3 regions of the Exiguobacterium sp. s7 genome follow, and region 3 is predicted to be linked to each of the others. Evidence: predicted binding sites of a transcription regulator. Region 3 holds the regulator's gene; each other region holds the start of a gene.
What was found. Region 3 encodes Rex, which represses fermentation and respiration genes when NADH is low (regulators of the CRP and FNR family bind a similar motif). Its sites were predicted from a motif close to TTGTGAAATATTTCACAA; they were not measured.
Positions count from the first base shown of each region.

Region 1: KNP79_RS10940 (cytochrome c oxidase subunit 2A) is a predicted target of Rex. The motif match lies at 3,648-3,665, and genes of this name have one in related genera.
Region 2: KNP79_RS04000 (L-lactate dehydrogenase) is a predicted target of Rex. The motif match lies at 2,095-2,112, and genes of this name have one in related genera.

Region 1 covers NZ_JACSLO010000008.1:41,836-51,870, reverse strand. Annotated here, with positions in the region: gene KNP79_RS10965 (ATP-binding cassette domain-containing protein) at 1-130, opposite strand, end outside; gene KNP79_RS10960 (GntR family transcriptional regulator) at 108-500, opposite strand; gene KNP79_RS10955 (kinase) at 625-1,230, opposite strand; gene KNP79_RS10950 (b(o/a)3-type cytochrome-c oxidase subunit 1) at 1,288-2,973, opposite strand; gene KNP79_RS10945 (cytochrome c oxidase subunit II) at 2,974-3,444, opposite strand; gene KNP79_RS10940 (cytochrome c oxidase subunit 2A) at 3,467-3,586, opposite strand; gene KNP79_RS10935 (Crp/Fnr family transcriptional regulator) at 3,831-4,541, opposite strand; gene KNP79_RS10930 (aldehyde dehydrogenase) at 4,715-6,100, opposite strand; gene KNP79_RS10925 (MFS transporter) at 6,200-7,357, opposite strand; gene deoD (purine-nucleoside phosphorylase) at 7,499-8,212, opposite strand; gene KNP79_RS10915 (response regulator transcription factor) at 8,228-8,935, opposite strand; gene KNP79_RS10910 (sensor histidine kinase) at 8,932-10,035, opposite strand, start outside.
Region 2 covers NZ_JACSLO010000002.1:281,514-291,548, reverse strand. Annotated here, with positions in the region: gene KNP79_RS04005 (rhomboid family intramembrane serine protease) at 1-868, opposite strand, end outside; gene KNP79_RS04000 (L-lactate dehydrogenase) at 1,020-1,976, opposite strand; gene KNP79_RS03995 (DUF92 domain-containing protein) at 2,146-2,916, opposite strand; gene KNP79_RS03990 (5-formyltetrahydrofolate cyclo-ligase) at 2,895-3,449, opposite strand; gene rpmG (50S ribosomal protein L33) at 3,504-3,668, opposite strand; gene KNP79_RS03980 (1,4-alpha-glucan branching protein domain-containing protein) at 3,753-5,954, opposite strand; gene KNP79_RS03975 (DUF4912 domain-containing protein) at 5,969-6,736, opposite strand; gene phoU (phosphate signaling complex protein PhoU) at 6,855-7,517, opposite strand; gene pstB (phosphate ABC transporter ATP-binding protein PstB) at 7,533-8,294, opposite strand; gene pstA (phosphate ABC transporter permease PstA) at 8,398-9,309, opposite strand; gene pstC (phosphate ABC transporter permease subunit PstC) at 9,311-10,035, opposite strand, start outside.
Region 3 covers NZ_JACSLO010000020.1:4,979-15,013, reverse strand. Annotated here, with positions in the region: gene KNP79_RS14885 (YesK family protein) at 57-350, opposite strand; gene KNP79_RS14880 (hypothetical protein) at 457-3,096, opposite strand; gene tatC (twin-arginine translocase subunit TatC) at 3,238-4,026, opposite strand; gene KNP79_RS14870 (twin-arginine translocase TatA/TatE family subunit) at 4,030-4,248, opposite strand; gene KNP79_RS14865 (redox-sensing transcriptional repressor Rex) at 4,248-4,904, opposite strand; gene KNP79_RS14860 (ABC-F family ATP-binding cassette domain-containing protein) at 5,054-6,955, shown strand; gene KNP79_RS14855 (hypothetical protein) at 6,952-7,359, shown strand; gene KNP79_RS14850 (hypothetical protein) at 7,410-7,976, opposite strand; gene tsaD (tRNA (adenosine(37)-N6)-threonylcarbamoyltransferase complex transferase subunit TsaD) at 7,991-9,013, opposite strand; gene rimI (ribosomal protein S18-alanine N-acetyltransferase) at 8,985-9,470, opposite strand; gene tsaB (tRNA (adenosine(37)-N6)-threonylcarbamoyltransferase complex dimerization subunit type 1 TsaB) at 9,463-10,035, opposite strand, start outside.

The sequences.
Region 1 (10,035 bases), on a different contig from region 3:
GAATGGTCGACTTCCCGGTCCCATTCAAGCCGATTAGGCACGTGATTTCTCCTTTTTGGGCCGTGAACGACACGTCTTCGATAACTTGTTTTCTCCGGTAACGTTTTTTAACTCCCAATACTTCGATCATCGAGATTCCCCTCCCCGTATTGCCGTTTGATTTTATCGACGAGCTCATCCATCGTGACGTCGAGTTCTTGAATCGATTCGACGAAGACGGCGACCGCCTCATCGACGAGTTCGGTACGGATCCGTTTCAATACATGTTCATCCGTCGTCACGCGGCTTGGGCGATTCCGTTCGGTCGTAATCAATTGTTGTTCCTCCATTTCTTTGAACGCCTTTTGGACGGTGTTCGGGTTAATTTTCAATTCGCTCGCTAGCTCGCGCCGCGACGGCATCTCTTCGCCCGCTTTCAGTTCGCCAAGTGCCATTTTCTTTTTGAAGTAGTCGACGACTTGGATGTAGACCGGGGCTCTCGTGTTGAATTGTATGATCATGTTGTCACCTCTCTAAGTGTATGATGCGACTAATACACTACCTGACTGTATTATCACCATAGTACACTAACGGAGTCAACAGTTTTTTCCAAAATAAAAACGCATCCTCCTATAAGTGGATGCGTCAACTGGATTGAACGATGTGATTGGCTTTGGCTTTCGGGTTGACCGTCTTCAAATAATGCACTTCTCCGGGCCAGTACCGGCGCTCGTACTTGGCGATTCGCTCCGACAAATCGCCGATATACGTATCCCGATTCAAGACCCGTTCATACCGGACCTCCCGCGGACAGTCGAGATAGACGACGTAGTCAAAATAAGGGTGCCACTCGTCCCGCAATAAGAAAATTCCTTCGATCAAGACAAGTGCGTTCGGAGCAATCTCGATCGTTCGCATGACGATTTCGTCCCGGTCGCGCGCATAGTACGGCAACGTCAGCGTTGTCTCCCCTTGCCGCAACGGTTCGAACAACGTCTGGACAAGTAAGTCGACGTCCCATTGGAGCGCATAATATTCCATCGCTTCCGATTGTCCCGTCTCGTAACGCCGATGTCGCTCGACGATAAAATCATCGATATGTAGCATCACTTCCTTCGGTGAGGTCCCGCGCAGTTGATCAATAAGCGTCGTCTTCCCAGCTCCGCTCAATCCATCGATGGCGACGATGAACGGCCGGCCATGCGGATGCTTGGCGTGTTCTCGACGAATGGTTTCCCGTAAAGTGTCCATCCCCTCATCCCCTTCCTACAAAAAAAGCCAGCCCTAAACTACAGGGCTGACTTCAGTTTACCAGAGCACCCAGCCTTTCGCTCCCGGTGGCGCACTCTCAATCAAGTGCCAAATCGGGACCGTATAAGCGAACGCGATCAAGACGAACGTGACGGTGATCCATAGTTTCCAGTTTTCAAAGAAACGAGGCGTCTCCATCGCTGCCTCTTCCGTCTCAGCGAGCGGGAATTCTTCCTCCCCTTTCGGCGCGAGGAACGACAAGTTGAACATTGAGTAAACGAAGATGAGGACCGAGATCAAGAGGATTGTCCCGCCAATCGCCATGGCGATGTGGTATGGAATCCATTCGCGCGTAAGCGCATCCGAGAAGTACGTTGCCGGTCCGGTCCGACGCGGGTTACCTTGGAGTCCTGAGATGTGCATTGCGTAAGACATGATTGACATCCCAAACGCCCACGTTCCCGTTTGAATCAATCCGAGTCGGTTCATCTTTTTCGTGAGTGTACGACCGCGCAATACCGGTACGAGCCAATATGCCGTTCCGAAGAACGTCAAGGCGACGGCCGTCCCGACTGTGATATGGAAGTGACCTGTGACCCAAAGTGTGTTGTGGACCATCGCGTTCAATTGGTGCGATGCGTTGATGATCCCGCCGGCTCCGGCTGGAATGAAGAACAACATGCCGACGAACGGCGCGAGGAAACGGACATCCCCATATGGCATTTTCTTGACCCAACCGAATAACCCGCGGGCACCGAGTGCGCGACCACGCAGCTCGAACGTCGCAAACAGCGAGAACGCCGTCATAAACGACGGGATGACGACGAGGAACGTCAAGATGACTTGAACGAACTTCCAGAACGGCTCAATCCCCGGCTCTGTCAACTGGTGGTGGAAACCGACCGGGAACGAGAACAAGAGGAACAACAGGAACGCCATCCGGGCGAGCGCATCCGAGAAGATTTTCCCCCCGATGACTTTCGGCACGACCGTATACCAGACGATATAGGCTGGCATGAGCCAGAAATAGACGAGGGGGTGACCGAAGTACCAGAACAACGTCCGTGATAACTCAATCCCGACCGTATCTTTCCATCCGAGCGAGAGCGGTAGCAGCTGGAACAGAATCGTTCCGGCAACACCGAGCGTTGCGATGACCCACAATAGCATCGTCATGACACTCATATACGCCGGAAGCGGCGGGTGAATACCTGGGTTCTCCCGTTTGTAGTCCGCATACATCCGGAACATGGCGAACGCAGACAACCATGTGCCGACGACGAACAAGACGAGGCCGATATAGAAGATCGGGTCGGCCATGAGCGGCGCGTAAAACGTATACAACACGGTCGCTTTATTGGCGAGCACCATGATCGTGACGAGCACGGCACCGGCGATGATCATCCAAAATCCGAGCCACGCGACCCGGGTCGGGAACGACTCAAAACGTCCGAACGACTTAGCGAGGAGCGCGTAAAGAAGACCGATGATGAACATTGTCGTGAAGACGAGACCGAGCATGATGCCGTGCGCGGTCAAGAGTTGATAATAACCGAACACTTCCGGGATGACGCCCGTTCGGATGAGCGTCTGCATGAGTCCTGCCAAACCGCCGATCAGGACGGCGAGGACCGAAATGACGACATGGGCATAGGCGAGGCGCGCTTCTTTAACACCGATACTTGGTACCGGTACGCCGCGTTCCATTTCCCACTGTTTTAATTTTGAGGCTACGTCATTCATTTAGTCCACCACCTTAATTTTTGTCGACATCATGTGATGTCCGGTCCCACAGTATTCGTTACATAGAATCAAGAATTCGCCTGCTTCTTCGAACGTATACGTGAGCGAGTTGATGTGGCCTGGCACGACCATCATATTGACCGGTGTCCCTGTCAATTGGAACCCGTGGACGACGTCCGGTGACGTGACGAGAAACGTGACTTTCGCCCCTTTTGGGATTTCCACATTGCCCGGTGTGAATGTGAACGCTTGGGCGACCATGACGAGCTCATACTCGTTGTCACCGATTTTATGAAGCCCTGGTTTGTCGAACGGTGCAGTTTGATGCACTTTTGCCGGGTCGATCAAATCGGCGTCCGAAGCCGGCTGATTCCCTGCAGCAAACGCAGAGATACCGAGCACTGTCAAAAAGACGCCTAATAGAATAATGCCGAATACTAACCAATACTTCTCAAGTTTATGAATATGCATCGTGCTTCCCTCCTCTTGCTCGTTATCGTGTCACAAATAAGTAAAAGACCGACGACCACATGGCAATGATGACGCCAGCGACAATCATGACCGATGTGAACGTGCCTTTTAAGTTCGGTTCTTGTCCATCGTTTTTCTCCACGTGAAGGACCCCTTTCCCTTTGATTTCCACTTTCATTGTATGAAAAGGGGCACTGATTAATATGTGACATTTGTCACTTCAAAAGTGACAATCACATCAAATTTGCGTAGTTTCCACACATAAAGTTCACATTTGGAAAAAAGGCATACAAAAAGGCGATTGCTCCGACATCAGTCGGTCCAATCACCTGTTCATGTTCTCATGTTGTGACGCCGCACGTTTTTCAATGCTTATGAACGGCAAGTCAAAGCCGACAAATACCGGCGGGACAGCCTTCGCAGTAACATAGCTCTTTTAGGAAATCGATGTCATGCAACACCATCGATGTCGGAGTCGTCGTTAACACGCCTTCTTTCCGCCACTGGTTCATCATTCGATTGACCGTTTCGCGAGGTGCACCGATCAATTGTCCGAGTTCGCCGTCAGACGGATGTCTCGGAACTGTGACCCCCTCTGTCTCCTCTACGCCGTGCATTGCCGCCATGCGAAGCAACGTCGAGGCGAGCGCCCCTGGCTTCCCATACAGCAACAAGTCACGCAACTTCATCTCGGACTGTTTGCGCATCATCGAAGTCCAACGCAACACCTCCGTAGCCAGCTGCGCGTCTTGACGCACGAGCTCGTCCATTTCTTGTTTTGAAATCCAGCCGATGACACTGTCCTCGGTCGTCTCGATACTGTAGGAGCTCGGGAATACATCGTCGATGTCGAACTCTCCAAAGAAGTCGTCAGCGCCGTATATGAACATGATGAGCGAACTCCCTTTTTTCGTCAGTTTCGTGAATTTGACGGTACCGCTCTTCAAATAAAAGAACTTACTGCATTTTTCTCCTTCCCAACAAACGATACTCGCTTTTGAATATTCTTGAAACGTCATCATCTCGAATAAGAGCTGTTTCGTCTCTTCTGAGAAGACGAAGCTGTTCGGTTGGGTCGTCCCACATTTCATAGTCATGTTGTCTGCTCCCTCCACTGGTCTCATGCCTAATCTGGCCTCGTGCGTGATATATGGTTTTATTATACAGGAGGGCAAGGGGCATTTTCATAAAAGTATGTGACATTTCAAACAATCGTCTTATTTTTTCGTTCACAAAAAAAAGACTGCAGGCTCTCTGCAGTCTAATCCAATCATCGGTAGACGAGTCGAATCAACTTCTCGGCTCCTTTGAAGTTCGGATAACGAACCGGTAAATCAAATTTCGTCGTATTGCGTAAAATCGATTTGGCATGGCTGAACGTCTCAAAGCTGTAGCGACCATGATACGAGCCCATTCCGCTCTCACCGACGCCACCGAACGGCAGGTTCGGGTTCGTCAAATGCATAAGGACATCATTGACACAACCTCCGCCAAACGTGAGATGCTTCATCACCTTCTGCTCCACCTCTTTCGTCTCAGTGAACAAATAGAGCGCGAGCGGGTGTGGACGCGCTGCGACGAAATCAATCACTTCGTCGAGTTGACGATACGTGAGTACCGGTAGAATCGGCCCAAAAATCTCATCCTTCATAACGTTTGCGTCTTCTTCGATGTCCGTCAATACAGTCGGAGCGATCTTCAATTGATCTCGGTCGGTCTGACCTCCGAAAAATACGTCGCCTTCCGTCAAATATCCGATCAAACGGTCGAAGTGTGTCTCATTGACGATTCGTGTGAACCGCTTCGTCCCGACGCCATTCCCGAACATCGTGAACGCTTCACGTTTAATGGCTTCGAGGAATACCTCTCGTTTCGATTCATGGACGAGGACATAGTCTGGAGCGACGCACGTTTGCCCGGCGTTCATCCATTTGCCCCAAGCGATCCGTTTCGCCGCAATCTCGATATTGGCATCGTCATGGACGATGGCCGGCGATTTCCCGCCGAGCTCAAGCGTGACCGGCGTCAAATGTTTCGCCGCCGCCTCCATGACAATTTTCCCGACCGGTGTCGACCCAGTGAAGAAGATATGGTCCCACTTCTTTGCGAGCAGTTCCGTCGCCACGTCTTTATCTCCTTCGACGCTGACGACGTAGCGGTCAGTGAACGCCCGTTCGAGCACTTTTGTGATTATTTGGGCGACGTTCGGTGTCAATTCCGAAGGCTTCACGACGGCCGTGTTCCCTGCGGCAATCGCTCCGATGAGCGGTGCCATCGCCAATTGAAACGGGTAGTTCCATGGAGCGATAATCAGTACCGTGCCATAAGGTTCATACATGACCTCACTTTTCGTCCCGAGATGAATCGAAGCGCCGCGGACTCGCTTCGGGCGCATCCAACGTTTCAACTCACGAGTCGTCCGTGTAATCTCATCGTAGACGAAACCAATCTCCGTCGTGAACGCGTCGAGTTCCGATTTGTTCAAATCCTGCTCCAACGCTTGGAGAATTTCGGCCTCATGATGTTTAATCGATTCTTTTAAAAACGTCAGCATACTGAGACGGAATGCGAGCGATTTGGTCGCTTGTGTCCGATAGAAGCGACGTTGTTTACGGATGAGCTCTTCGATGGTCAACTGTTCGATTGGTGCGAGCATAAATCTGCCTCCCTTAGATGATAGCGCTAGCTTCATCTTATCATTTTCTCTTGGCCATCGACCATTTTGAACCTTCGCTCCGCACACTCTCGGTCTGCCTTATCTCACGGGCACGTTCCGCTTTTTCGCTTGTTGCATCATGACGAGAACCAACCCGGCGGCGAGCAAGATGCCTCCGGTCACCGTGAATTTTTGCGTCAACGTGATGGAAAGCCAGCCTAAAAAAGCCGAGCCCGTTACCGTCCCAAGCGAGAAGAAGGCATAAAAATATCCGTAGGATTTGCCACGGTTGGCATGGTTGGTGGCTTTGATCAACATCGTGTTGATGGCTGGGAATAAGATCGCGAAACCGACACCGTACAAGGCGAGCACCCCGTATAAGAGACTAGATGTCTCGGCACGGCCGATCAACAGTTGGCTCACACCAAGAATGCCGACACCGAGTGCCGCAAGTTTCGCTGGTTCGATTTGATCGAACAAACGGTTCGTCGGTAACACAAATACGAGCACCGCCATGATTCCGAACGTACTAAGCAGTGTCCCGCTCAAGCGGGAGTCATAGCCGAGCGACTGTACATAAAGTGGTAGCAAGAACGCGATCGCACCTTGCGAGAACATTAAAAGGAAGGCACCGATATACGCCTTCACGACGTCACGTTCAAGCCGTGATTTCCCTTCCTCTCGACGGCTCGATGTTCCGAGCGACAGTTTCGACGGACGTAAAAAGATGAGTGCGAGTAATGCGACCATCGCCCCATAAAACGCGACGTATGTGAAAACGACGGGGACGGTCGTTCGACTCGCCATGATCCCACTGAACGCTGGCCCGATGATGGCCGCCAACCCGACAAAACTGCCGGTCAATGCCACTTTCTTCCCTTGACGGTTTGCTGCGGTCAAATTGGCAGACAACGTGAACGCGGCCGGTACGATCAAGCCGGCGACGAACCCGTGCACGATGCGGACGATGAGAAGCGTCGTCGATGTGTCGACGAGATGGTATGACAATAGACTGAGGCTCGATAGCCCGAGACCGACGAATAAGATGACGATCGGACCGATCCGGTCAGTCCAGATTCCCGATAAAATGTTGCCGAACGTGTTCGACAACGAATAAATGGCAATGACGAGTCCGGCGATGAACGGTGTCGCACCGACCGATGTCGCGAACGTGCTCATGACCGGAAGCTGGGCAAAAAGATCAAAGAAAGCAAAAAAGACGATACTATAAATGACAAAAGCAGATGCTTTGTTCATAGTCACAACTCCTTGGTACAGCCCGATTTTCGAACTGTTCGTTTCAGCTTCAGTCTAGCTTGCCGGTTTCACTTTGTATACACGGGAAGGCGCACGGACACAAAAATGCCCTACAAACCAGTGGCTTGTAGGGCATTTGCATCAGTTCGTGACTTCGACCGCTGTATCGAGTGCGACACGGATCATCTCGTCAAACGTCGTTTGACGTTCTTCGGATGTCGTCTCTTCTCCTGTCAACAAGTGGTCTGAGATCGTAAGGATCGTCAACGCGTTCACTTTATGTTTCGCAGCGAGTGTGTAGAGTCCTGCCGCCTCCATCTCGATGGCGAGGCAACCGAAGTCGGCCCACTTCTTGAAATGGTGGAAATCATCTTGATAGAATTGGTCGGCTGTGAAGATTTGACCGACTTTGACCGGGATGCCGGCCTTTTCAGCGTTCATATAAGCGCGATGTAGGAGGTCGAACGTCGCTGTCGGTGCATAGTCCATCCCGTTGAAACGCACACGGTTTTGACCCATCTCACTCGATGCGCTCATCGCGATGACGACGTCACGTACTTTAACGTCTTCTTGAATCCCACCGGCCGTACCGACACGGATCAAGTTTTTCGCGCCGTATGACATGATCAATTCGTTCACGTAAATCGACATCGATGGAACGCCCATTCCTGTCCCTTGAACCGAAATGCGTTTCCCTTTATATGTTCCTGTGAAGCCATACATCCCGCGGACCTCGTTATATAACTCGACGTCCTCAAGGAACGTTTCCGCGATATACTTCGCGCGAAGCGGATCTCCCGGTAACAATACCGTTTCTGCGATTTGTCCTGGTTCTGCCCCAATGTGTACACTCATGATTAAATTCCTCCTTCAAGATAGTCGGTGACACTGCTCCCGATATTCATTCGGGGTGATGCCAACCTGTTTTTTAAAGACTTTCCGGAAATATTTATCATCCGAAAAGCCGACCGCTTGGGCGACTTCATAAATACGTTGTCTACTCGTCTCAAGGAGACGTTTCGCCTCGAGCATCCGGATCGACAGCAAATATTCGGATAAGTTGACGCCGTACTGTTGTTTGAAGCGACGCGATATGTATTCGCGGCTCAAGTAAAAGCGCTCGCTCATCCCTTGTAAGCTGAGTTCTTCCGCATAATGGCGCTCGATGAACGCACCAATCTGTAGAATCGGATCCGCTTCATCAGGCGTGACGTCAGCAAGAGCGCGTGCAAGCGTCTCATTCAAGACGTCCGGGTCGATCGGCTTCAACAAGTAATCAAAACTACCGAGCTGAATCGCACGCCGCATGTACGAATATTCGTCATAACCGGTCAATACGATTAGCTTGGTCGTCTCAGCTTCCTTATGAACCCATTCCATCAGCTCGATGCCGTTACAACGAGGCATCTGCAGGTCCGATAAAATCAGTGCCGGCCGTTCCTTGGCGATGATTCGTTTCGCTTCTTCCCCGTCCTGCGCCTCGATCACTTTCGTGACGCCGAGCTGTTCCCACTCCCCGAGCAGTTTCACCGCTTCCCGTACCGGCGACTCATCATCGACGATCAATACTTTCGTCATGACGCATCCGCCTCCTTTACAGCCGGGAAACGCATGACAATACGAAATCCGCCTGTCTCTGGTGTAGCCAACATAAACTGAGCCTCCCGATTATAGTTTAACATGAGTCGATCCCGAATGTTCTTTAAACCGGTGCCTTCTGCACCATTCAAAGGTTGGGTCGACTTCTCAATCCGTTCTTTTAACAGCGCTAGCTCTTCGTCCGAGATATCGCGTCCGCTATTCTCACATCGAATCACGAGATCTGGCCCCACCTGGTGAATCCGGACCGAGAAGCGGTTCGCTTCTGTCGCACCGTCCCGCTCAAATCCATGCTTAAAGAAGTTCTCGGCGAGCGGCTGCAAAATCATCTTCGGTACGGTCAAGTCGAGGAGCGTCTCCGGCACGTCGACCTCGATCTCAAATTGATCCGGGAACCGGACTTGCTGCAGCCGAATGTAAGACGTGAGGTGGTCGACTTCTCGCCTAAGCGTCACGAGCGACTCGTCCGGATGCATCGTGTAACGCATCATCGACGAGAGTTGGGTAATCAGACGGTACACCGTCTTACCGTCCCCTTTCAACGCGAGCGTCCCAATCGACTGCAAGGCGTTGAATAAAAAATGTGGGTTTGTCTGGGCTTGGAGCGCTCTCAGTTCATTCGTCCGATTTTCGAGCGCCAGACGATACTCGCGTTGAATCAAATCGTCAATGCGTTCGATCATCCGTTTGAATTGCCGTCCGAGCACACCGAACTCATCATTTCCCAGGGAATCGAACGAGACCGTCATATCCCCTTGTTCAATGCGCCATATATTCGATGTCAGTGTCTTGATTGGGGTCGTCAAGCGCATCGAAGCGTAGGTCGCACCGATCAACGCCAATACGAGCGACACCATCCCAACAACGAAGATGATAAACGATGTCCGCGATGCCGGTTCGGTCAACAGACGATCAGGAATCGATTTCCCGACGTAAAACGTCTGGTTCTCAAACTCGAACGATTTGACAATGCGGTGATGCTTCCCGTCGCTCGACAACGAGTTCGTCGACACGTTTTGCGGGATTTCACCGTCACCGAGTTGCGCGAACACTTGATTACCGCCTCCGATGAACCAGAG
Region 2 (10,035 bases), on a different contig from region 3:
CTACGTTTAATCCTAACATAATAAACAGCGGCGGACCGAGCGTCTTCATAAATAAGGAACGGTCTCGGAGGCCAAAATAGAGGAGTGCCCCGACGAGCCCGAACAGCGCCCCCGAGGCCCCGGCCGATATGGCTTCACTGAACGCGTAAGAGGCGACTGTGGCGATGACGCCGGCTAACAAATAAATGGTGACGAAGCGTGACGAACCGTACATCCGTTCAACGAGCGGACCGAGCGACCAAAGCGCGAACATATTGATTGCGAAATGGAACCAGCCGATATGGAGAAACATCGGTGTGACCAGGCGCCACCATTCCCCTTCGTCGATGAGTGGATTCACTTTCGCCCCGAAGCGGATGAGCGTATTCGGGTCGAGCGTCGACCCGATCGATTCGGCGAACCACATGACAAGAAACGTCACGAACATGAGTCCATAGACGAATTGTGGTTTCCCGAAGGAGAACCGTTGCTTTAGTTCGTTCTTCCGTTGTTGATCGAGCGCGACAGCCCGTGGTCGGTACGACTCTTCTGTTTGCCCACACGGTCTCATGCCGAGCTTCACTTTCGCCGCAATCGGGAACGTGAGGGACGATAGGCGCTCCTCATCGACAAGCGGATCGCCGTAAATGTGGACGTGTAACTTCTCACGACCGATGCGGGCCAATCGAAACGAGTTCATGACCGCCTCGACGTCCATGCCGACATGGTTCGCCCAGGCTTTGTCCGTCCGTATGTAGAGGTGATAGACGTCCCCCGCTTTCGTGTCGAACAATAAAAGTGCCCGCGACGGCTCTAAGACGCCCTCGATGCGTCCTCCTGCTTCGACGGCACGATATACGTCTTCCCAAAAACAAGCTGGCTCTGACATCGATGGTCACCTCCTTCTATACTTTTATTTTAAAGGAAATTATAGCTGGCGACAAAAGAGAGCCTCTATGCAACGTGTCGAGAAGAGCGGATGACAAAAAAACCGTAGCGGCGTTAGCCGGCTACGGTGATGAGCGAAGGATTGCTCGGTTTTATAAGACAGGTTGCATCGTTTTCAAGAGCACTTCTGCCGAATGATGCATCTTTTGTTTTTCTTCTTCTGATAACTCGATTTCCACGACTTGACGGACACCTTGACGGTTGATGATCGCTGGTACCCCGATGTGGATGTCGTTCAAACCGTACTCACCGTCCAAGTGCGCGCCGACCGTCAATAACGTGTTCTCGTTGCGAAGCACGGCTTTGACAAGACGAAGGAGACCAAGACCGATGGCGTAGTACGTCGCCCCTTTACGTTCGATGATATGGTAGGCTGCGTCACGAACGTTGACGTAGATATCTTCGAGGTCTTCCCATGTGTACTCGTCATTCTCTTCAAGCAACTGTTCGACCGATTTTCCGTAAATACGGGCGTTGCTCCATGCCGCGAACTCTGTGTCACCATGCTCGCCCATAATGTAAGCGTGGCAGTTACGTGGATCGACGTTGAAGTAATCACCGAGCATGTAGCGAAGACGTGACGTATCGAGTACCGTTCCTGAACCGAACACCCGATGCTTCGGTAATCCTGAATATTTCCAAGCCAAGTGGGTCATGATGTCGACCGGGTTTGAGGCGATGATGATGATGCCATCAAAACCAGATGCCATGATGTCCCCAATCATCGACTTCATGATTTTGGCGTTCTTTTCGACGAGGTCGAGACGTGTTTCACCTGGTTTTTGCGGTGCGCCGGCAGTGATGACGACGATATCTGCTGCACCACAGTCTGTGTAGTCTCCTGCCCAGACGCGCATCGGTGAAGAGGCGAACGAGACACCGTGATTCAAGTCCATTGCTTCCCCTTCAGCTTTCGATTTGTTGATATCGATGATCACAAGTTCCTCACAGAGACTAGCTGTCGTCAATTGGTAAGCAAAGCTGGCACCGACCGCTCCGGCCCCGACGAGCGCGACGCGTGTTACTTTAGCATGATTTAATGTTTCCATATTGATTCTCCACCCTTCGAACAATCTGTTTCATGTTTTTGTTTTGTCTGTTACATAAAGATTGTAACATCATTCACAAATACTCACTACAAGGGAAACCGTTTTCAGTTTGGCAATATTGTGACAATATTCACATTCATTTGAAACATCTTCACTGCCTGTACTACCCTCATCGCAGCAAGAGGAAACTAATCGCCGCCGCCGAGGCGATCGCCAAAAAGTTGACGGCGTCATTGCCGAGAAAGCGCCAGCCTGAAACGTAAGTCGTCGGCTCGTGATGATGGACTTTCTTCTCGGTCAGCTTACCGCATACACGACAACGAAACTTGCGTTGAACCGTCGCCCCAAGGAGAGTGTCGACAACGCTTCCGGTCAACCCGAGAACAATCAACAAGCCGGCGAACCGTAAGCTGATATCGATAAATGGCAACGAAGCGACGATAATGACCGTTGCCCCCGCGACCGACATGAACGTCCCGAACGGAGACACCCCGCCACTCGTTCCCGGTTCCACTTCGCGGAACGTCAAAATGGAGCGCGGTTTTTGTTTGGCGAGCACCCCGAACTCGGAGCCCCATGTGTCGCTCGTCGCCGCCGCAATCGAAGCGATGTACGCGAATAACCAGGCATCGTTCGGTGTAAGCAACATGCCGAGCGCCGTCGCCATCCCGATACCACCGTTGGCGAGCACTTGAGCGAAGTCACGAGGTCCCGATTTTTCAACGATTTCATCGACAGGCTCTTTGTCGCGGGAACGGTATTTCGAGGCGAGCGATGACGTCGAAAAGAAGACACCGAGCAAATAGAGCCCGAACCAACCAAATCCGTACCCAATGACCGTACCCGTCACGACCGTCAAGACAGCCCCAGAACGGGTCAGTGAGCGCAGACGATAGCCGGCGAAGGCTACCAGACAAGTTACGAGAAAGATGGCGAGCATAGAACCGTTTCCCTTTCCGTCACGATAAATTCGACAGGAATGTCGTGTGGCTCGACCGGGATGTCATCGAGCAGTTGGACGTCATAGGCCAACGAGATGGTGACACCTTCATACGTCGCTATAAAACGGTCGTAATACCCCCCACCCCAGCCAATCCGATACCCGGACCGGTCAAAGACACGTCCCGGGACGATACAGACGTCAATCGTCCGCGTCGTCGCGGCCGTCGTCGGCTCTAAAATACCCATGACGCCCGGCTCAAGGTCTTCGAACGAATGAATTTCATGGAACGTAAGTCCCTGTTTTGTAACTTTCGGCACGAACACCGATTTTCCTGCCTGCCAAGCTAAGCGAATGAGTGGCAACGTATCAATCTCTAAATCGAGGGCGAGCGTGACGGCCACCGTGTCTGCCTCTCGCCACGCTTTCAGTTCGGTCAATGTATGTATGATGACGCGGTCCCGGTCCGGTCGGTCGTCGAGTTCACGGATTTGACGATGTACGTTTTGCCGGAGTAGTTTCTTTTCAATCACTTCAATTCCCCCTTGTTCAAAAAAAGGCCGCCACATGAGTGACGGCCAGTCTCATTATTTCACTTCGCGGTAAAGCGTGTGACGACGGAGACGTGGGTTGTATTTGCGCAATTCGAGGCGCTCTGGGTTGTTACGTTTGTTTTTCTTCGTGATGTACGTGCGATCGCCTGTTTCTGTGCAAGCTAGTGTGATTTTAACGCGCATTTCTTTCACTCCCATCTTACTGATGTTGTATCAAGTGCTTTTGCTTTACAGTCTAAGCATACTCAATTATCCTACCAAGTTTTATTTGAAAAAGCAAGGTTATTTCGTGTTCTTTTTCAAACGTTTCTGCCCGTATGGCGAAGCATCGAGCGGCAGGCAGGTTTTTACGTTATCGCCAATCGGATAGCGCATTCCGACTTCCTCGGTCGACAGTTGTTCGCAAATAAAGACCGTATCGGCTTCAGCGAGGATGCTGCTCTCGATTCGATGGATTGCGTCGAACAGTCCGCCGTGTCCATGCGGATTGCGAGTCGTTTCAAATGACAACATAGTTGAGTATAACGGAACGTGTAGTGCTTTCGCAAGTGAACGTGCCGCTGTAATCGTCATCCAATCGAATTGATGGATCGCTTTGAAGGTGACTTTCGAGACAAGCTCATGTGCAAGTTTGACGTAGGCCACGTTTTGAGCCGCAACTTGGTTCATCACATGCTCCAAGAACGGGCTCGTCAGGCGAACGCGGTACACGTGAACACGGTTGTGGCGTTCATATTCCGGCAACCCTTCTTTGAACGGTGTCAAGACGTACACTGTCTCCCCGTCCGCTGCTCGTGCCTCGACCTCGTCGATGACGCGACGACCGAGGTCCCCGACGACGTTGCCTGTATATTCAGGCGTCAAGACGAGGATTGCCTCGTCCTCTTGGCCACGCTCCGTAGTCACATAATAGTCGTGTGGCGACAAGAACGTGTCGATGTCGATGTCCACATCGTCAAGGAACGGATACGCGCGATAATGTTCAGCGAGCAACTCGTCTGATAGCTTGTCTTGATAAAGTGCCGTCTCGAGCTCGGCGAACAATCGCGTATGCTCGCGGAACCGTTCTGCCGCATATTGGGCCGTAGTCTGCCCGTCGAGGATAAACGCCCAGTCACTCGACACAGCGAGTACGTAATGGCGAATGAGTTGGATCAGTGTCCGGTCGACGAGTGGCGACTTGTGACGATAGTCGGCCACGTCTTTGACGAGTTGCGTCTCCATCATGTGTAAGTGACGTAGCATCCATTCGTTGCGTTCGTTGATCCAGACGTCGCCGTACCCTTTACGTCCCCACGTGTTCATCGATACGTGGACCGTCTCGAGGTCTTGGAAGTGACGCTCGAGGAACAAGGCTGGCGTGATTGTCTCGATGCCAAACTCTTCGAGCCGTTCGGCGACTTTCCCGAGGAACTCGGGTCCTTCAAACCACCAGTGTCCGAACAGCTCAGCATCGAACGGTGCCGTCACGAGGAACGGCGGGAACATCTGTCCACCGTGGGCCTCGAGATGCCCTTCGAGCGTCTGTGCGAAATCGAGGGCGTGGTTGTCGATTTGATGTTCGGCCCAGGCGCGGACATAATAGTCTTTCTCATCCGAGTCGCCCGTGATGCGGTGCATCTTCAAGCCCGTATCGAAGCGAATTCCTTCCGGATGCATGAACTTTTCAATATACTCCCAGTCGCGATCGTAGGCGAGGTCACGATAAAACTCGCGATAGTCCGGATGGCCCGGATACCCGATCATCGAGCTCCAGATTTTTCCGGAGATGATTTGGTCACGCGGGAACAAGGCGACGCCATGTGGCGAGTAGACCGGAGCGCCAATGCCTTTCTCCGGCGTCGGATCAGCTTCGAGCAAGGCGTGCTCATCGACGAACGTATAGCGAATCCCTTCTTCATAAAGGATACGGTCGACACCTGGTGTGTAGGCGCATTCCGGTAACCAAATGCCGGTCGGACGGAACCCGTAATGACGTTCGAAACAGTTCAGTCCCGTCCGGATTTCAGCGCGAGCCGCCTGCTCAGTGAACAAGTGTGGGTTGAAGCCGTGCGTCGCCGTACACGTGACCATATCGATGAACCCTTGCTCACGATATGTACGGAACGCATGGTTCAAGTTCTTTTCCCAATGCAGGAACGTTGTTTTCAAATCGTTGTAGCGCCCGCGATAAAAATGGAGCGTCTCAACTTCCTGTTCGCTCCGTCCTTCGGCGAGCTCGATCTCAATCAATTCGAGCATCTCATCCAAATGTTCCACGTAACGGTCCTGGACGAGCGGGTCGGCGAGCATCTCGACGACGGGCGGTGAGATGCTGACCGTCCAATGGAGCGGTTTTTGCAGACGGTCGACTTGCCAAAGAATCGGGATATATGTCTCGGAGATGGCTTCATACACCCATCTCTCTTCTAGGCGGTGTTTCTCTTCATGTCTTACGTACGGAAGGTGGGCATGAAGGACGAGTGAAAAATAACCTGGTTTCATCTAAAAAATCCTCCTCAGCGCACGAATCGATATGCGGAATATTTTGGTAACGTGTCGAGTAGTTCAGGAGCCTCGACTTCCCCGTATTGCCAGCGTCGCACCGGTTCGGCGAAACGACCGTGCCCGGCCGGCTCTGCCCGTGGCGTATCAATCGGTGAGGATGCGAGCAACGGCAGGAACTCCCCTTCCATCGTCCGAATCCCAAACTCAAATACGTATGTCGTATTCGGGTCGAGCGGACGGACGAACCAACTGTTCGTCATCTCCGGCAATTCGAACGTATACGCCCGGTTCGCATGCCCGCTCGCGTAATCAAGCAATGTGATGTCAAGGATGCGGAACGCTTTCGGCAAGTCTTCCCATGGACGCATAAATTGCATCGAGAGCGTCTCTTTGATGCTGTCCGACACTTCCCAGAAGACGTAAACGGCGTTCGGTGATTGGACGACCGCATGCATCAAATCTTGATCGTAGCGGTCTGGGAGCTTCCAGAACCCTTCTGGACCTTTGTCAAGAAGCGGTGATTGGGCAGGCTCCTCGTGTTGCAGTGTCGAAGCGACCTGCTTCACAGACGAGGCGGGTACTTGCTTCGATTTAGATGTCATTGCTTTCTTCCCTTCAGTCTTTCGTTTTGGTGCGGCTACCGGCTTCGCCGGCTCCCCATGTTGGGAACGCCATTTACGCCAAGCGTATTGGACTTTCCCGATTGGCATATCTAATTGTTCTGCAATCTGTTTTAACGTCAGTCCTTGTTGTTTCAAGGAAACGATTTTCTCTTCCATATATATGTGGCTCCCTTCCTAAAAAAAATCCATGTGTTCTACTATTCGCTCCTTATCCGTGAATTCCTGCACAAAAAAAAGTAAAGAACAACTGGTCTGTTGTTCTTTACCACTCTTATCACTGATTTAAATCATAATGTTTCCCTTTTTCAAGGAAAATGAGATGTTCTCCGAAATTGGTCACATGATCACCCATCCGTTCTAAATAACGGGCGATGTTCGAAAACTCATACACGTCGTTCGTCCCAACCGTCATGTTCGGAACGAATCCCATGTATTGTTTGATTGTCTGTAAGTTCAAATCATCGATGACTTTATCCATCTCATTCAATTCACGCACCCGGCTGACCTCACCCTTCCGGTAAGCGCGCGTCGCGAGCTCGAGCATGTCGATCAACTGCTCGGCCATCTGTTTGAGCGGTTTGATGTCGAGGACGTACGGGACGTGCTCGATACGGCCGACGGCTTTGGCGATGTTCGTCGCATAGTCCGCAATCCGCTCAAGGTCCGTCGCCGATTTCATCGTCACGATCAAGCGGCGGAGGTCGGTTGCGACCGGTTGCTGTTTCGCGATCAATAGAATGGCCTCGTCGTTGATTTCGAGCTCGAGGTCGTCAAGCTCATTATCGTTGTCGATGACCGTCTGGGCGAGCTCGAGGTCACGTTTCTCGAGCACCTCGATGGCGGTCGCCGTTTGGCGCATCGTCAAGTTTGCCAAGCGAACGACTTTATCTTCTAATTCGTTTAACTTCATATCAAAGAATGTGCGATTTTGTGCCATGATTGTCTCCCCTTCTTAACCAAACCGGCCAGAAATATAATCTTCAGTCCGTTTATCAGTTGGATTCGAGAAGATTTTGTCGGTCGCATCGAACTCGACAACTTCTCCGTTCAAGAAGAACGCCGTCTTATCCGATACACGAGCCGCTTGTTGCATGTTGTGTGTGACGATGATGATCGAGTACTGCTCTTTCAACTCTTGGACGAGCTCTTCGACTTTAAGCGTCGAAATCGGGTCAAGCGCTGACGTCGGTTCATCCATGAGGATGACGTCCGGTTCGATGGCGAGCGTACGCGCGATACAGAGACGTTGTTGTTGACCACCCGAGAGGCCATAGGCGTTCTCGTTCAAACGATCTTTCACTTCATCCCAGATTGCCGCGCCGCGAAGCGAACGTTCGACAATTTCATCGAGCACTTTCTTGTTTTTGATCCCGTGTGTGCGCGGCCCGTATGCCACGTTATCATACACTGATTTCGGGAACGGGTTCGGCTGTTGGAATACCATACCGACCGACGTCCGAAGATCTTCGACCCGATAGTCGCGGTCAAAGATGTTGCGGCCGTGATAAAGAATCTCACCGTTCGTACGCACCGAAGGGACGAGCTCGACCATTCGGTTCAACGTCTTGATGAACGTCGACTTCCCGCAACCCGACGGACCGATGATGGCCGTCACTTCGTTTTGCTTGATGTCGAGATTGACGTCAATCAACGCCTGATCGTCACCATACCATAAGTTCAAGTTGTTCACGACATAGGCACTGTCTTTCTGCATCACCGTTTCGTTCGGTTGGGTCGTCGTTGTATTCACTTCATGATCTCCTTTGAGTTCTTTTTGTTTCATCATCTCGAGAGTCCTCCTCGTTTACTGCTACGACTTAATGTCGGTTCGTATATTTGTTACGGATATAGATGGCGGCCGAGTTCATGATGATCAACATCGTCATCAAAACGATGATACCGGCAGCGGCCAAGTTTTGGAATTCCGCTTGCGGACGGCTCGTCCAGTTATAGATTTGAATCGGGAGCGCTGTGAAGTCCGAGAACACGCTGCTCGGCGTCGTCGAAATAAACGTCGCCGCTCCGACCATGATCAATGGAGCCGTCTCGCCAATCGCACGTGATACGGCCAAGATGATCCCTGTGATAATCCCTGGAATCGCCGACGGCAAGACGACGTTGAACGTCGTCTGCCATTTCGAGGCTCCGAGCGCGAGCGATGCGTGACGCAACTCCATTTTGACCGAGCGGAGCGCTTCTTGCGACGCGACGATGACAATCGGTAGACTCATCAGTCCGAGCGTCAAGGCTCCGGCCATAATCGAATTCCCGAGTTCCATGACACGTACAAAAATGGTCAATCCGAGCAAACCGAATACGATTGACGGCACGCCGGCCAAGTTCGAAATGTTCACTTCGATAAACGACGTGATGCGGTTCTTCGGTGCGTACTCTTCAAGATAAATCGCGGCACCGACACCGATGACAAACACCATCGGGACGATGAGAAGCATCAACCAAAACGTCCCAATCAAGGCAGGATACAGTCCGGCCTGTTCAGGACGACGGGATGGGAAGTTGCGGAGAAAATCCAAATTCACCCAGCCGCCACCTTTAGAAACGACGTCATAAATCAACGTCGACAAGACGAGCAGGGCGAAAACGAGCCCCGCTAAGAAGATATATTTAAAAATCTCATTCAATTGAAGACGGCGTTTGATTCGTTGTGAAACCGAATCACGATCCATCAAGTTCTTCGTATTCTTGAACTCACTGTTCGGCAATGCCATATTAGTACTCCTCTCTGAAGCGGCGCGTCACCCAGTTCGCGAATAGGTTCATCACAAGGGTGAAGACGAACAATAGCGCACCAACCGCATAGATACTGTAGTATTCGATTGTCCCGTATCCTGCATCACCTTTGGCGATTTGGACAATATACGCCGTCATCGTTTGAATCGCGTTGAGCGGGTTGAACTCGAAGTTCGGCTGCGACCCACCAGCGATCGTTACGATCATCGTCTCACCGATGGCACGGCTCATCCCGAGGACGATCGAGGCGATAATCCCTGAGAGCGCGGCTGGCATGACGACTTTGATGGCGACTTCAAGACGTGTCGCGCCAAGACCGAGGGCTCCATCCCGAATCTTTTTCGGTACGGCGCTCATCGAGTCTTCCGAAATAGAAGCGATCATCGGAATAATCATGATTCCGACAACGATCCCCGGGCTGAGTGCGTTATAGATTTGAAGCCCCGGAATCAACGCTTGCAAAATCGGTGTAACGAACGACAAAGCGAAGAATCCGAAGACAATCGTTGGAACGCCAGCGAGCACTTCAAGAATCGGCTTCAAAATGGTGCGGGCACGCTCAGATGCGTACTCGCTCAAATAAATCGCCGATGCCAAACCGAGCGGGACAGCGACAATCATGGCAATGACGGTGATCTGGAGTGTTCCCATGACGAGGGCCCAGACGCCGAACCGTTGATCGGCACTAAGCGGATACCATTCGG
Region 3 (10,035 bases):
AGTTTGAACTCCATGTGTGACAACAAAAAAACCGTCCCGCAACCGGAACGGTTCACTTATGAGTTTGTGGTGCGTCGTCCTTTGACCCAGTGATAGATAACGACGCCGATATAGGTGAGGAGACCGATCACATACAGACTGAAGCCAATCAAAATCCAGCCCAGCGCGTCCCAACCGCGGACGAAGACGAGTCCGATGATACACGATACGTATCCCACGAGAAGCAACGTTAACGAGAAGACGAGTCTCCGCTTGAATCGCGATTTCAAAAAGTTTAGCACGGCAATCAACAAAATTGTCGTCAACACGCCGATGATGATGAGTTCATCCCCATAGTACTCCCAAGCCATCGCTTCTCCCCCTGACCTATGTTCGATTGGCTCCATCGTATCACGTCCTCCCCCTGTTCCCCATCTCTAAAAAAAGCCATCCGCATCATCGCGAATGGCTTCTCAGTTAACGAACATAAATCGTCTTCGTCACGCTTCGGCCTTTTGGCGTCACGAGACGGAGTGTCAATTTCGTTCCTTTCTTTTGTGGGGTGAAACTGAGCGTTGTCGACGTCGACGTCACCGTCTTCTTCGCGAGCACCGTCGACCCCCGCGTGAGCGTCAATGTGCCGTACCCGACGTTCGATGTCACCTTCAGTGTCTTCGATGTGCTTGATGGAATCGTCGTCACGAGCGTCGGTGTCGGTCCAGTCGTCACCTTCACCGTCTGCACATGTCGGAACGTCCCGCTTTGGCTCGTCAACGAGAGCGTCGCATTGACCGGTTGCCGCGTGAAGCGGAGCGTCACACGTCCGGTGCTGCTCGCTTTTGCTGTGGCGAGCACCGTCGACCCTTTTTTCAACGTGACCGTGCTATTCGGGATCACGTACCCGACCCAGAGTGACTTCTCATCATTAATCGAGAGCGTCGACAGCGACGTTTTCGGCAACTGAATCGAGACGTCACGCGATTTCGAGCCGACCGATGCTTTGACGCGAACACGATCCCCCGGTTTGGCGGGGACGGTGTAACGTGTCGTCGATAGGCGTTTGGCCGAGACGAGTTTGTCATTTACATAGAAGCGCACTGTCGCCGTGCTCGTCTTTTTGATTGAGAGTGTCGCTTGTGTCTTTGTCATCAACGTGTCCGTCACACTGAGCGTCGGAGTGAACGCACGAACGGTCTTCGTGAGTTCGTACGTCGCATCGCCGCTCGAACGAGTGACGAGAATGACTTCCCCTTCTTTTAATGGCGTCTCGAACGTGTACGGCATGACGCGTGTTGTCGCCACATGCGTCCCGTTTCGATAGATGCGATAGGCCTGATCGGTACTCGATGTGATGTTGATGGATTTGTCATACATTAACGGTGTCCGAGTCCACGAAAAGACAGGCGGTTCCACTCTTGTCTCCACGGTCGTGAGCCGGAACGCTGAAGCGGGTGCCTCTTTTAACTTGAAGTAGACTTTTGTTCCGATGTCTACAGGCATCGTATTAAACTCTTTAATCGAAATGAGTCCGTCTTCATCTGCCTGCTCATTCGAAATTTCGTAGTATTTCCCACTGCGAATCAACACATCCACTGCGGCGTTCGGCGTCGTTTTCAATGTGACACCTGAAGTGACCGTTTTCGTCAGAACCGAGATACCATTTGATGAAGTATCGTCACTTTCTTTGACCGTCTGAAGTTCAATCGGATCGGCGTAAACACCTGACCCACTACCGATTTTCACAGTCACACGCGATCCAGGTGTGAACCACCGCGCCGGTTGCCACGTATAGCGTCCCGACTCATCCGATCGGATCGTCGCCGATTGATAGTTCAACAATGAATCCGATGAGTTCGATTGATACAAGTTTTTCGTCACACTGACAAACACCGGCGTGTTCGGTGTCGTCTTCCCGCTAATCGGACCTAAGACACCGGTTGGCGGGTCGAGTGTGAGTGGCACATAGTTCGATGCCCATAAGTCTAACCGGCGCTCAAAATCGTTCCACTTAAAAATCATGTCATACGACTCATTCGTCTGTAACGTCAGTTTCCCTTGCTCCCAAACGAACGGGTCGTCTTGATAGGCTAAACGTGCCGTCAGCTCAGTCGCTGGAATCGGTAAGGCCGTACCATCAACGAGCGTGGCCGTTCCGTTGACGTCATATGGACGACCTACCTCATAGCGATTCGTCGTTTTCGGCACATTGACATTCAGTTGCCATGGCGCTTTCCATAAAGACTCCGGCGTGTACACTTCCGTCTTCTTCATACCAAAAACGTACCACGGACCGTGTTGTCGAATGTCAGCGTCATCAATCGGTGCCTCTTTCCACTCATTCGTGCTGACGTTATAACTGACATAGAATGTCGTATACATTTCTCGCGTCATGAAGTAGTAGGTGCCGTCTTTCCACGTAAGATTACTTATGTTTGGCGCATCTTTCTCAATCCATCGTTTCGTCGCCAAATCGAAAATAAACATGTGCTCCGAGTCATCACTTTTGATCACGAACCATTGATTCGCTTCTTTCATGTGACGGGCCCACCTCACCTGTCCTGAATAGGAACTGATTGTCTCAAGCACTTCTCCTGTCACCGTCCGCTTCGTCACTTGACCGTCGGCGAACGCGAGGACGTTCCCATCATCGAGCAGACTGTATACCGGATCGCTGCCTTTCGTGAGCGATCCGAGAATATCACCTGACGTCGACGTGATGATATACTTTTCGTCATCAGCCCATAACATCATTCCTGTTGTTACATTCGTTGAGACGAGTCGATTCTCACTTCCTGCTTCGATCGGGAATGTCGTCGCCACATTCGTACGTATATCCCACATCACCCAATCCGGCCACCCTTTTAACATAAATCGGCCGTCTCCGATGGCATACATATTGTAAGCAGCAGACACACGAATCGGTAACGTATATTCCTCACCGGTCTGAATGTGAATAAGCGTCTCCGGATCTCCCGAACGCCACACATATCCACTATCTCCTACGACTTCTCCTGCCGGAATGATTTCCGGTTTGGCATAATCCTCTGCTCGGACTTCTACTCCCGGTGCTACCATCATGACGAGCACCACGAGCATGCTCCATAACCACTTCTTCATTACTCTCCTCATTTCTGTTTATGAATGCATAACTTTCAAAAATAATCCATTTTTTTGATTTAACCCTCCTAATTTTAAGTTGTTTTTTCAAAATTGAATAGCCCTAAAATCAAAAAAACACCACGTCGCATGACATGGTGTTCACTTCTCATTCATTTGTTTCATCAAATCGACTTGTTCTTTCACCATCGCCTCTTTCTCACGTCGGAGCACACCCCGGTACGTGATGCGTGAAATCGATAAACTGATCTCATACAAGAAGAAGAGCGGCAGTGACACCATGAGGTGCGACGTCAAATCCGGCGGCGTGATAAAGGCCGCGACAACGAACAAGGCGAAGTAGGCGTACTTCCGGATCGATGACAGGAAGTACGGCGTCACGACACCGATGCGCGTCAAGAACATCGTCACGACCGGTAACTGGAATAACAGTCCGAATGGGATGGTCAGTTGCAGCAAGAACGTGAAGTAGTTCGACGCCCCGATGATTTGCGTCAGACCAAGGTCTTGCCCGAGGTCCGTCGAGATATCGAGGACGAGCGGGAACAACCAATAGTAGGCAAACGCCAAACCGACGAGGAACAAGATAAAGATGATCGGAATATAGGCGAGCGTCGCTTTCCGCTCGTTCGGATGCAGACCAGGTGCGACAAACGCCCACAGTTGATACAGTAGAAACGGACCAGCCGCGACGAGCCCGATGACGAGCGCCAAGTTCAAGTAAATCATGAGCGGGTCCGCGACCCCAAAGGCGTTCAATTCAAGGCCTCGTTCGACGAGGTCGGCCTGGAGATAGGCGAGCACATATTTGACACTCGGCAAAGCAATCAAAAAGAAGGCAAAGACGACAAATGCCGACAGCATCAGTCGTCTCCGCAGCTCTGTCAAGTGGTCGGACAGTGCCCGTTCTTGATCAGGTTGATGGCTCATCGCTTACTGCTCTTTCTTCTCAATTTCTTTCTTGTCTTTCTCGTCATGCTCGTTCATCATGCCACTCGTGGCATTTTTGAACTCACGGAGCGTCTGTCCGGCGGCACGGCCGAACTCAGGCAATTTCTTCGGCCCGAAGATGATGAGCGCGATAATCGCGATGACAAACAGACTTGCTCCGCCTGGAATACCGACGACGAGTGACGATAATAGTAATTCCATTATTGATGGACCCCCTCAGCAGATGGATAGTGTTGCATAAAGTAAATGAGCGACTGGAGTTCGATCGACAAGTCGATATGATGGACGCGGACCGTATCCGGCACAGTAAGCCTGGCCGGTGTAAAGTTCAAGATGCCTTTGATGCCGAAGCGGACCAAGTCATCCGCGACAGGCTGTGCATAGGCAGACGGCACCGTCAAAATCGCGACGTCAATCTTGTTTTGCTTCATAATCTGTTCCATCTCATCGACGTGATGAATCGGGACACCGGACATCGTCGTGCCGACTTTTGTCTCGTCTGCGTCGAACCCGACGACGATATGTGTGTTATTGTTTTTAAGGAAGTTATAGTTGACGAAAGCTGTCCCGAGATGACCAACCCCGACCAAGGCGACGTTCGTAATCTCGTCCTGATTCAGTGTCTTACGGAAAAAGTCTAACAGATACTGTACGTTATAGCCATATCCCTTTTTACCGAGCGCACCGAAATACGAGAAATCGCGACGGATCGTGGCCGAATCGACCTTGACCGCCTCACTCAGTTCAGCAGAAGAGACACGCTGTTTTCCTGATGAATGCAGGCTTTGGATAAACCGATAGTATAGTGGCAACCGTTTGGCTGTCGCTTGCGGAATCTTTGGTTCGTTTTGACTCAACGGAAAGAGCCTCCTTTTTACGACGCGTTTCAAACGAATCTAATTTCATACACCTTGATTGTAAACGAATTCACATAACCACTCAACGAATATACCTGAAAAGACTAAAAAATACAGTATACTAAATAGAGAGAAAGGGGTTTTTTCACTTGATCCTACTGCAAGTCAATAACTTATCGAAATCATTCGGCGTTGAGCCGATTTTAGAGAACGTCAAACTCGAAATCCAAGAAGGCGAACGCGTCGCCCTCGTCGGCCGGAACGGCGCCGGCAAGTCGACACTGCTCAAAGTCATCGCCGGGGAATACAACTATGACTCGGGCGATATCATGAAACCGAAAGACGTGACGATCGGCTATCTCGCCCAAGATTCAGGACTTGAATCGAACGAGACGATTTGGAACGAGATGCTTACCGTCTTCACCGACTTAATTGAACAGGAAAAAACGCTCCGCCGCATGGAACAAGACATGGGATCTGAGCGCATCTTGAACGACCCGGCCGCCTATGAGCGCCTGCTGTCGTCTTACGATGAAGAACAGCATACGTTCAAAGACCGCGGCGGCTATCAATACGAGGCGACGATCCGCTCCGTCCTTCACGGGATGCGCTTCTATCCGGACGACTTCGAGCGCCGCATCGATACGCTTTCCGGTGGACAACGGACCCGCCTCGCCCTGGCGAAGATGCTCCTTCAAAGTCCAGACCTGCTCATCTTGGATGAGCCGACGAACCACTTGGACATCGAGACGCTCGGTTGGCTCGAGAAGTATTTGAGCGGTTATAAAGGCGCTGTCCTCATCGTCTCCCACGACCGCTATTTCCTCGACCGGGTCGTCTCGGTCGTCTATGAGCTGTCACGCCACCGGAGCCGTCGCTTCGTCGGCAACTATACGAAGTATCTCGAACAGAAGGCCGCGATCTATGAGCAAGAGAAGAAGCAGTTCGAATCCCAACAAGAAGAAATCGCCAAGATGCAGGACTTCATCCAACGCAACATCGCCCGGGCGACGACGACGAAACGCGCCCAGAGCGTCCGCAAACGTCTTGAGAAGATCGACCGGATGGACGTGCCGGATGGTGACGAGCGCAGTGCCGTCCTCTCGTTCTCAATCAAACGCCAAAGCGGGAATGACGTGTTGAGCGGCAGCGACCTCGCCATCGGTTATGAGGAGCCGATCGCCCAGCATCTCCGCTTCCAACTGCAACGCGGCGAATCGGTCGCCCTCGTCGGTCCGAACGGGGTCGGTAAATCGACGCTCTTGAAAGTGTTGACGAAACAACAGCCGGCGCTCACTGGTGACATCCGCTACGGCACAGGCGTCGAGATCGGCTACTACGACCAGGAACAACAGAACTTGTCGGATGCCAACCGCGTCATCGACGAGATTTGGAACGACTGGCCGCTCATGCGCGAACAAGAAGTTCGCAGCCTGCTTGGTCAGTTCCTGTTCAGCGGTGACGACGTCATGAAACGTGTCCATGAACTGTCGGGTGGAGAGCGGGCCCGCTTGACGCTCGCGAAACTGAAGCTCGAGCAACCGAACTTGCTCATCTTGGATGAGCCGACGAACCACTTGGACCTCGACTCGAAGATGATCCTCGAGAACGCCCTCGTCGACTACCCGGGCACAATCTTGTTCGTATCGCACGACCGTTACTTCATCGACCGGCTCGCGACGCGCGTCTTAGAGATCACACCGAACGGCATCGATGAATACCTCGGCGATTACTCGTATTACGTCGAGAAGAAAGAAGAACTTGAAGAACTGGCCCGACTCGCCCGCGAAGAGACGAAACAAGTCATCGTCAAGAAACAGCGCGCCGACAAGGAGCAGCAACGCGAGGAACGCCGGATGAAACAACGGATCGAGGAGATTGAGCTCACCATCGAGCAACACGAGGCCCGTCTCGAAGAGATCGAGCAACTGTTGTGTGAACCGGACGTCTTCAACGACTTCGCCCGGGCACAGGAACTGTCGACCGAGTCCGATGCGACGAAAGAATCGATCACGGCACTGTATGCAGAATGGGAGGAGCTCCATTCATGATGCGATCCCGTGCGATGCGAATCGAGTGGATGCACGCCTTCCTGACTGGTCTCGCCTACATCGTGCCGACCGGGACGGAGTACGTATCCGAACTGATTCGTGGGGAACCGACCGTCGTCCCGTCGTTCCTGTTTTATTTCCTGCCGGTCGTCATCGGCTTCATCATCCAGACGTGGAGCGGGATTGTCATCAGCTTGTTGAGCGGTCTGCTCATGAGCACGCTCTTTATCCGCCTCGTCGTCTGGCCGGTCGATGTGACCGTGCACAGCTTTTACACGCCCGGCTCGGTATGGGGCCACTTCTATCAGTCGACGCTCCTCATGTGGGTGCTCGCCTTGATCGTCTATGTCGTGAGCCGAGTGAATATGTGGTATAAACAAAAGAAACATCATCCAGAAGTATAAAAACAGGGAAGCCGCTCTCCATTGTGGAGGTCAGCTTCCCTGTTTTACGTTTAGAAATAACGCAGCGGTTGGAAACCGCGCGTGTGGAAGTCGAGCTTGATGCCGTCTTCCGTGATGAAGAACACGTACTCGTTCGTATCGACGTCACGGACGAACACTTTGTAGAATGTGAGCGCCTCTTCGTCGTTCGTCACATATTTTGCCTCATGCGTCGAGATGACTTGGGCGAACAGTTGCTCTTCGTCAAACTCGTTGACAATGTCCTCGAACTTCGCCGCCTCTTCTTCGGTCGCTTCTCGTCCCGGTGCGATTTGATAATACGCATCGCTCGCTTTCGGTTGAACGCCGAGGTTGCGGTCGACGACGATGACGCTTTCGATGTCTTGATCGTCTAAGCTCTTATAGCCGTACAACGTCTCGACGAGCGTGTTCTCACCCGTAACCCGGCCGATGCCTTCGAGCGATTCCGCTCCTGTGAGCGACCGGACGCGTGTCGCTTCCGGCACGATCTCTTCTTGATAGGCGATATTATAAGCGCGGATGATCTCCCGTACTTGCAAAAACGTCGCGACGACGAGCAGTACGACGAGACCTCCAATGATTATGCGTTTCATCATCTGTATATTTCCCCCTAGACTGTCATGCTCTCTTCTAAGGATAACCCAGGAACCGCATTCATCGCCAGTGTATCGCGCTTTCCGCGCACATACGCGTGATGTGCCGCGACTCCAATCATACCGGCGTTGTCTCCGCATAGATCAAGTGGTGGGATGACGAGGCGGATGCCTTCGCGGTCCGTCGCTTCTTTGAGCGCAGCGCGGAGTCCACGGTTGGCTGCGACGCCACCTGCGACGAGCAATTGCTTCGCTCCTTTTTCTTTCACGGCACGAATCGCTTTCTCGACGAGCACTTCGACGACACTCGCTTGGAAACTGGCCGCCAAGTTTTCAGGGATGACCGTCTCCCCGCGCTGTTCGGCGTTGTGGACGGCGTTGATGACCGACGACTTGAGCCCGCTGAAGCTGAAATCGAAACTTCCCGCTTCAAGCCGAACCCGCGGGAACTTGTACGTGTCTTCTCCATCGGCCGCGAGACGGTCGATAGCAGGTCCACCTGGGTAAGGAAGACTGAGCGTCCGTGCGACTTTGTCATATGCTTCTCCGGCCGCATCGTCACGTGTCTCCCCAATGACTTCGAACACACCGTGCTCGGGCATATAGACGAGCTCCGTGTGGCCGCCCGATACGACGAGACAGACGAGCGGGAACTCCATCTCCTCGACGAGTTCGTTCGCATAGATGTGTCCGGCGATGTGATGCACGCCGATGAGCGGTTTGCTATGGGCGAAAGCGAGCGCTTTGGCCGCACTGATTCCGACGAGGAGTGCCCCGACAAGACCCGGTCCTTGCGTGACCGCGACGGCGTCGACGTCTTGCATCGTCACACCCGCTTCACTGAGGGCGTCATCGATGACGTAGGTGATCCGTTCGACGTGGTGGCGCGAGGCGACCTCGGGCACAACCCCGCCAAACCGTTTATGACTTTCAATCTGCGACGAGACGACGTTCGATAAAAGCGTCTTGCCGTCACGCACGAGCGCGACCGACGTCTCATCACAGCTCGACTCAATCGCGAGGATGAGCGATGTGTCCATCTGTTTCACTTCCTAACTTCGCCCAGTAAATATAGGCGTCTTCATTATTGTCTTGATAATATCGTTTCCGGCGTCCGGCATTTTCGAAACCGAACTGTTCGTACAGCTTTTGGGCGCCGATGTTCGAGACGCGCACTTCGAGCGTGAGCGCCGCGAGTGACTTCGAGCGGGCGAATTCAACGAGTTGCGTCAACAGCAGATTGCCGATGCCTTGCCCGCGATATTCCGGTAAGACGGCGATGTTCGTGATGTGCCCCTCGTCTACAATTTGCCAAACCCCGACGAAGCCGACCACGTGTCGTTCATGCACAGCGACGAAATAGATCGCTTGGTCATTGCGGAGCATCTCGTTCATGAACGCTTCTTTCGTCCACGGAATAGCGAACGAGGCTTCCTCGACTTTGGTCACTTCTTCGACGTCGAGCCATGTCATGCGCCGGATTTTAATGTCAGCCATTGTTTTGTCCCTCGAGCCATTTCGCTTCCGCCTCAGCGAGACGAAGATACTCGGGTTCAAACGCATGGACATCATTCGTGACTTCACCTAAGGCGACGAGATCGCTCGCCCGGCCGTAACTATGCGCGGCCGGTACTTCGGTATAGTCGTAAGACGCGAGTGCGTCACGGAACGGCTCCACGTCGCCGACGACGACGAACGGTCCACTGATATTTGCTTCAAGCCAAGCGGCGACCGAGGCGTGACGGTCGGGTGTGACGGCCTCGTTCTGTTGATAATGCCCGATATAGGCATTGCCACGACGGGCATCGATAAGCGAGACGATTGGGAGCTCCGTATTCGGGGCCGCCGCCATAAGACGGAGCGCCGAGACCCCGACGAGCGGGATTTGAAGCGTGTAGGCGAGCGTCTTCGCTGTCGTGACACCGATGCGAATCCCCGTATAAGATCCAGGACCTGTCGTCACGACGATGCGTTCGAGTTCGGTCGGTGTCCATTTGACCGCATTCATCAATTGTTCGATCATCGGCATGAGCGTGACGGCATGATTTTTCGAGACCATGAC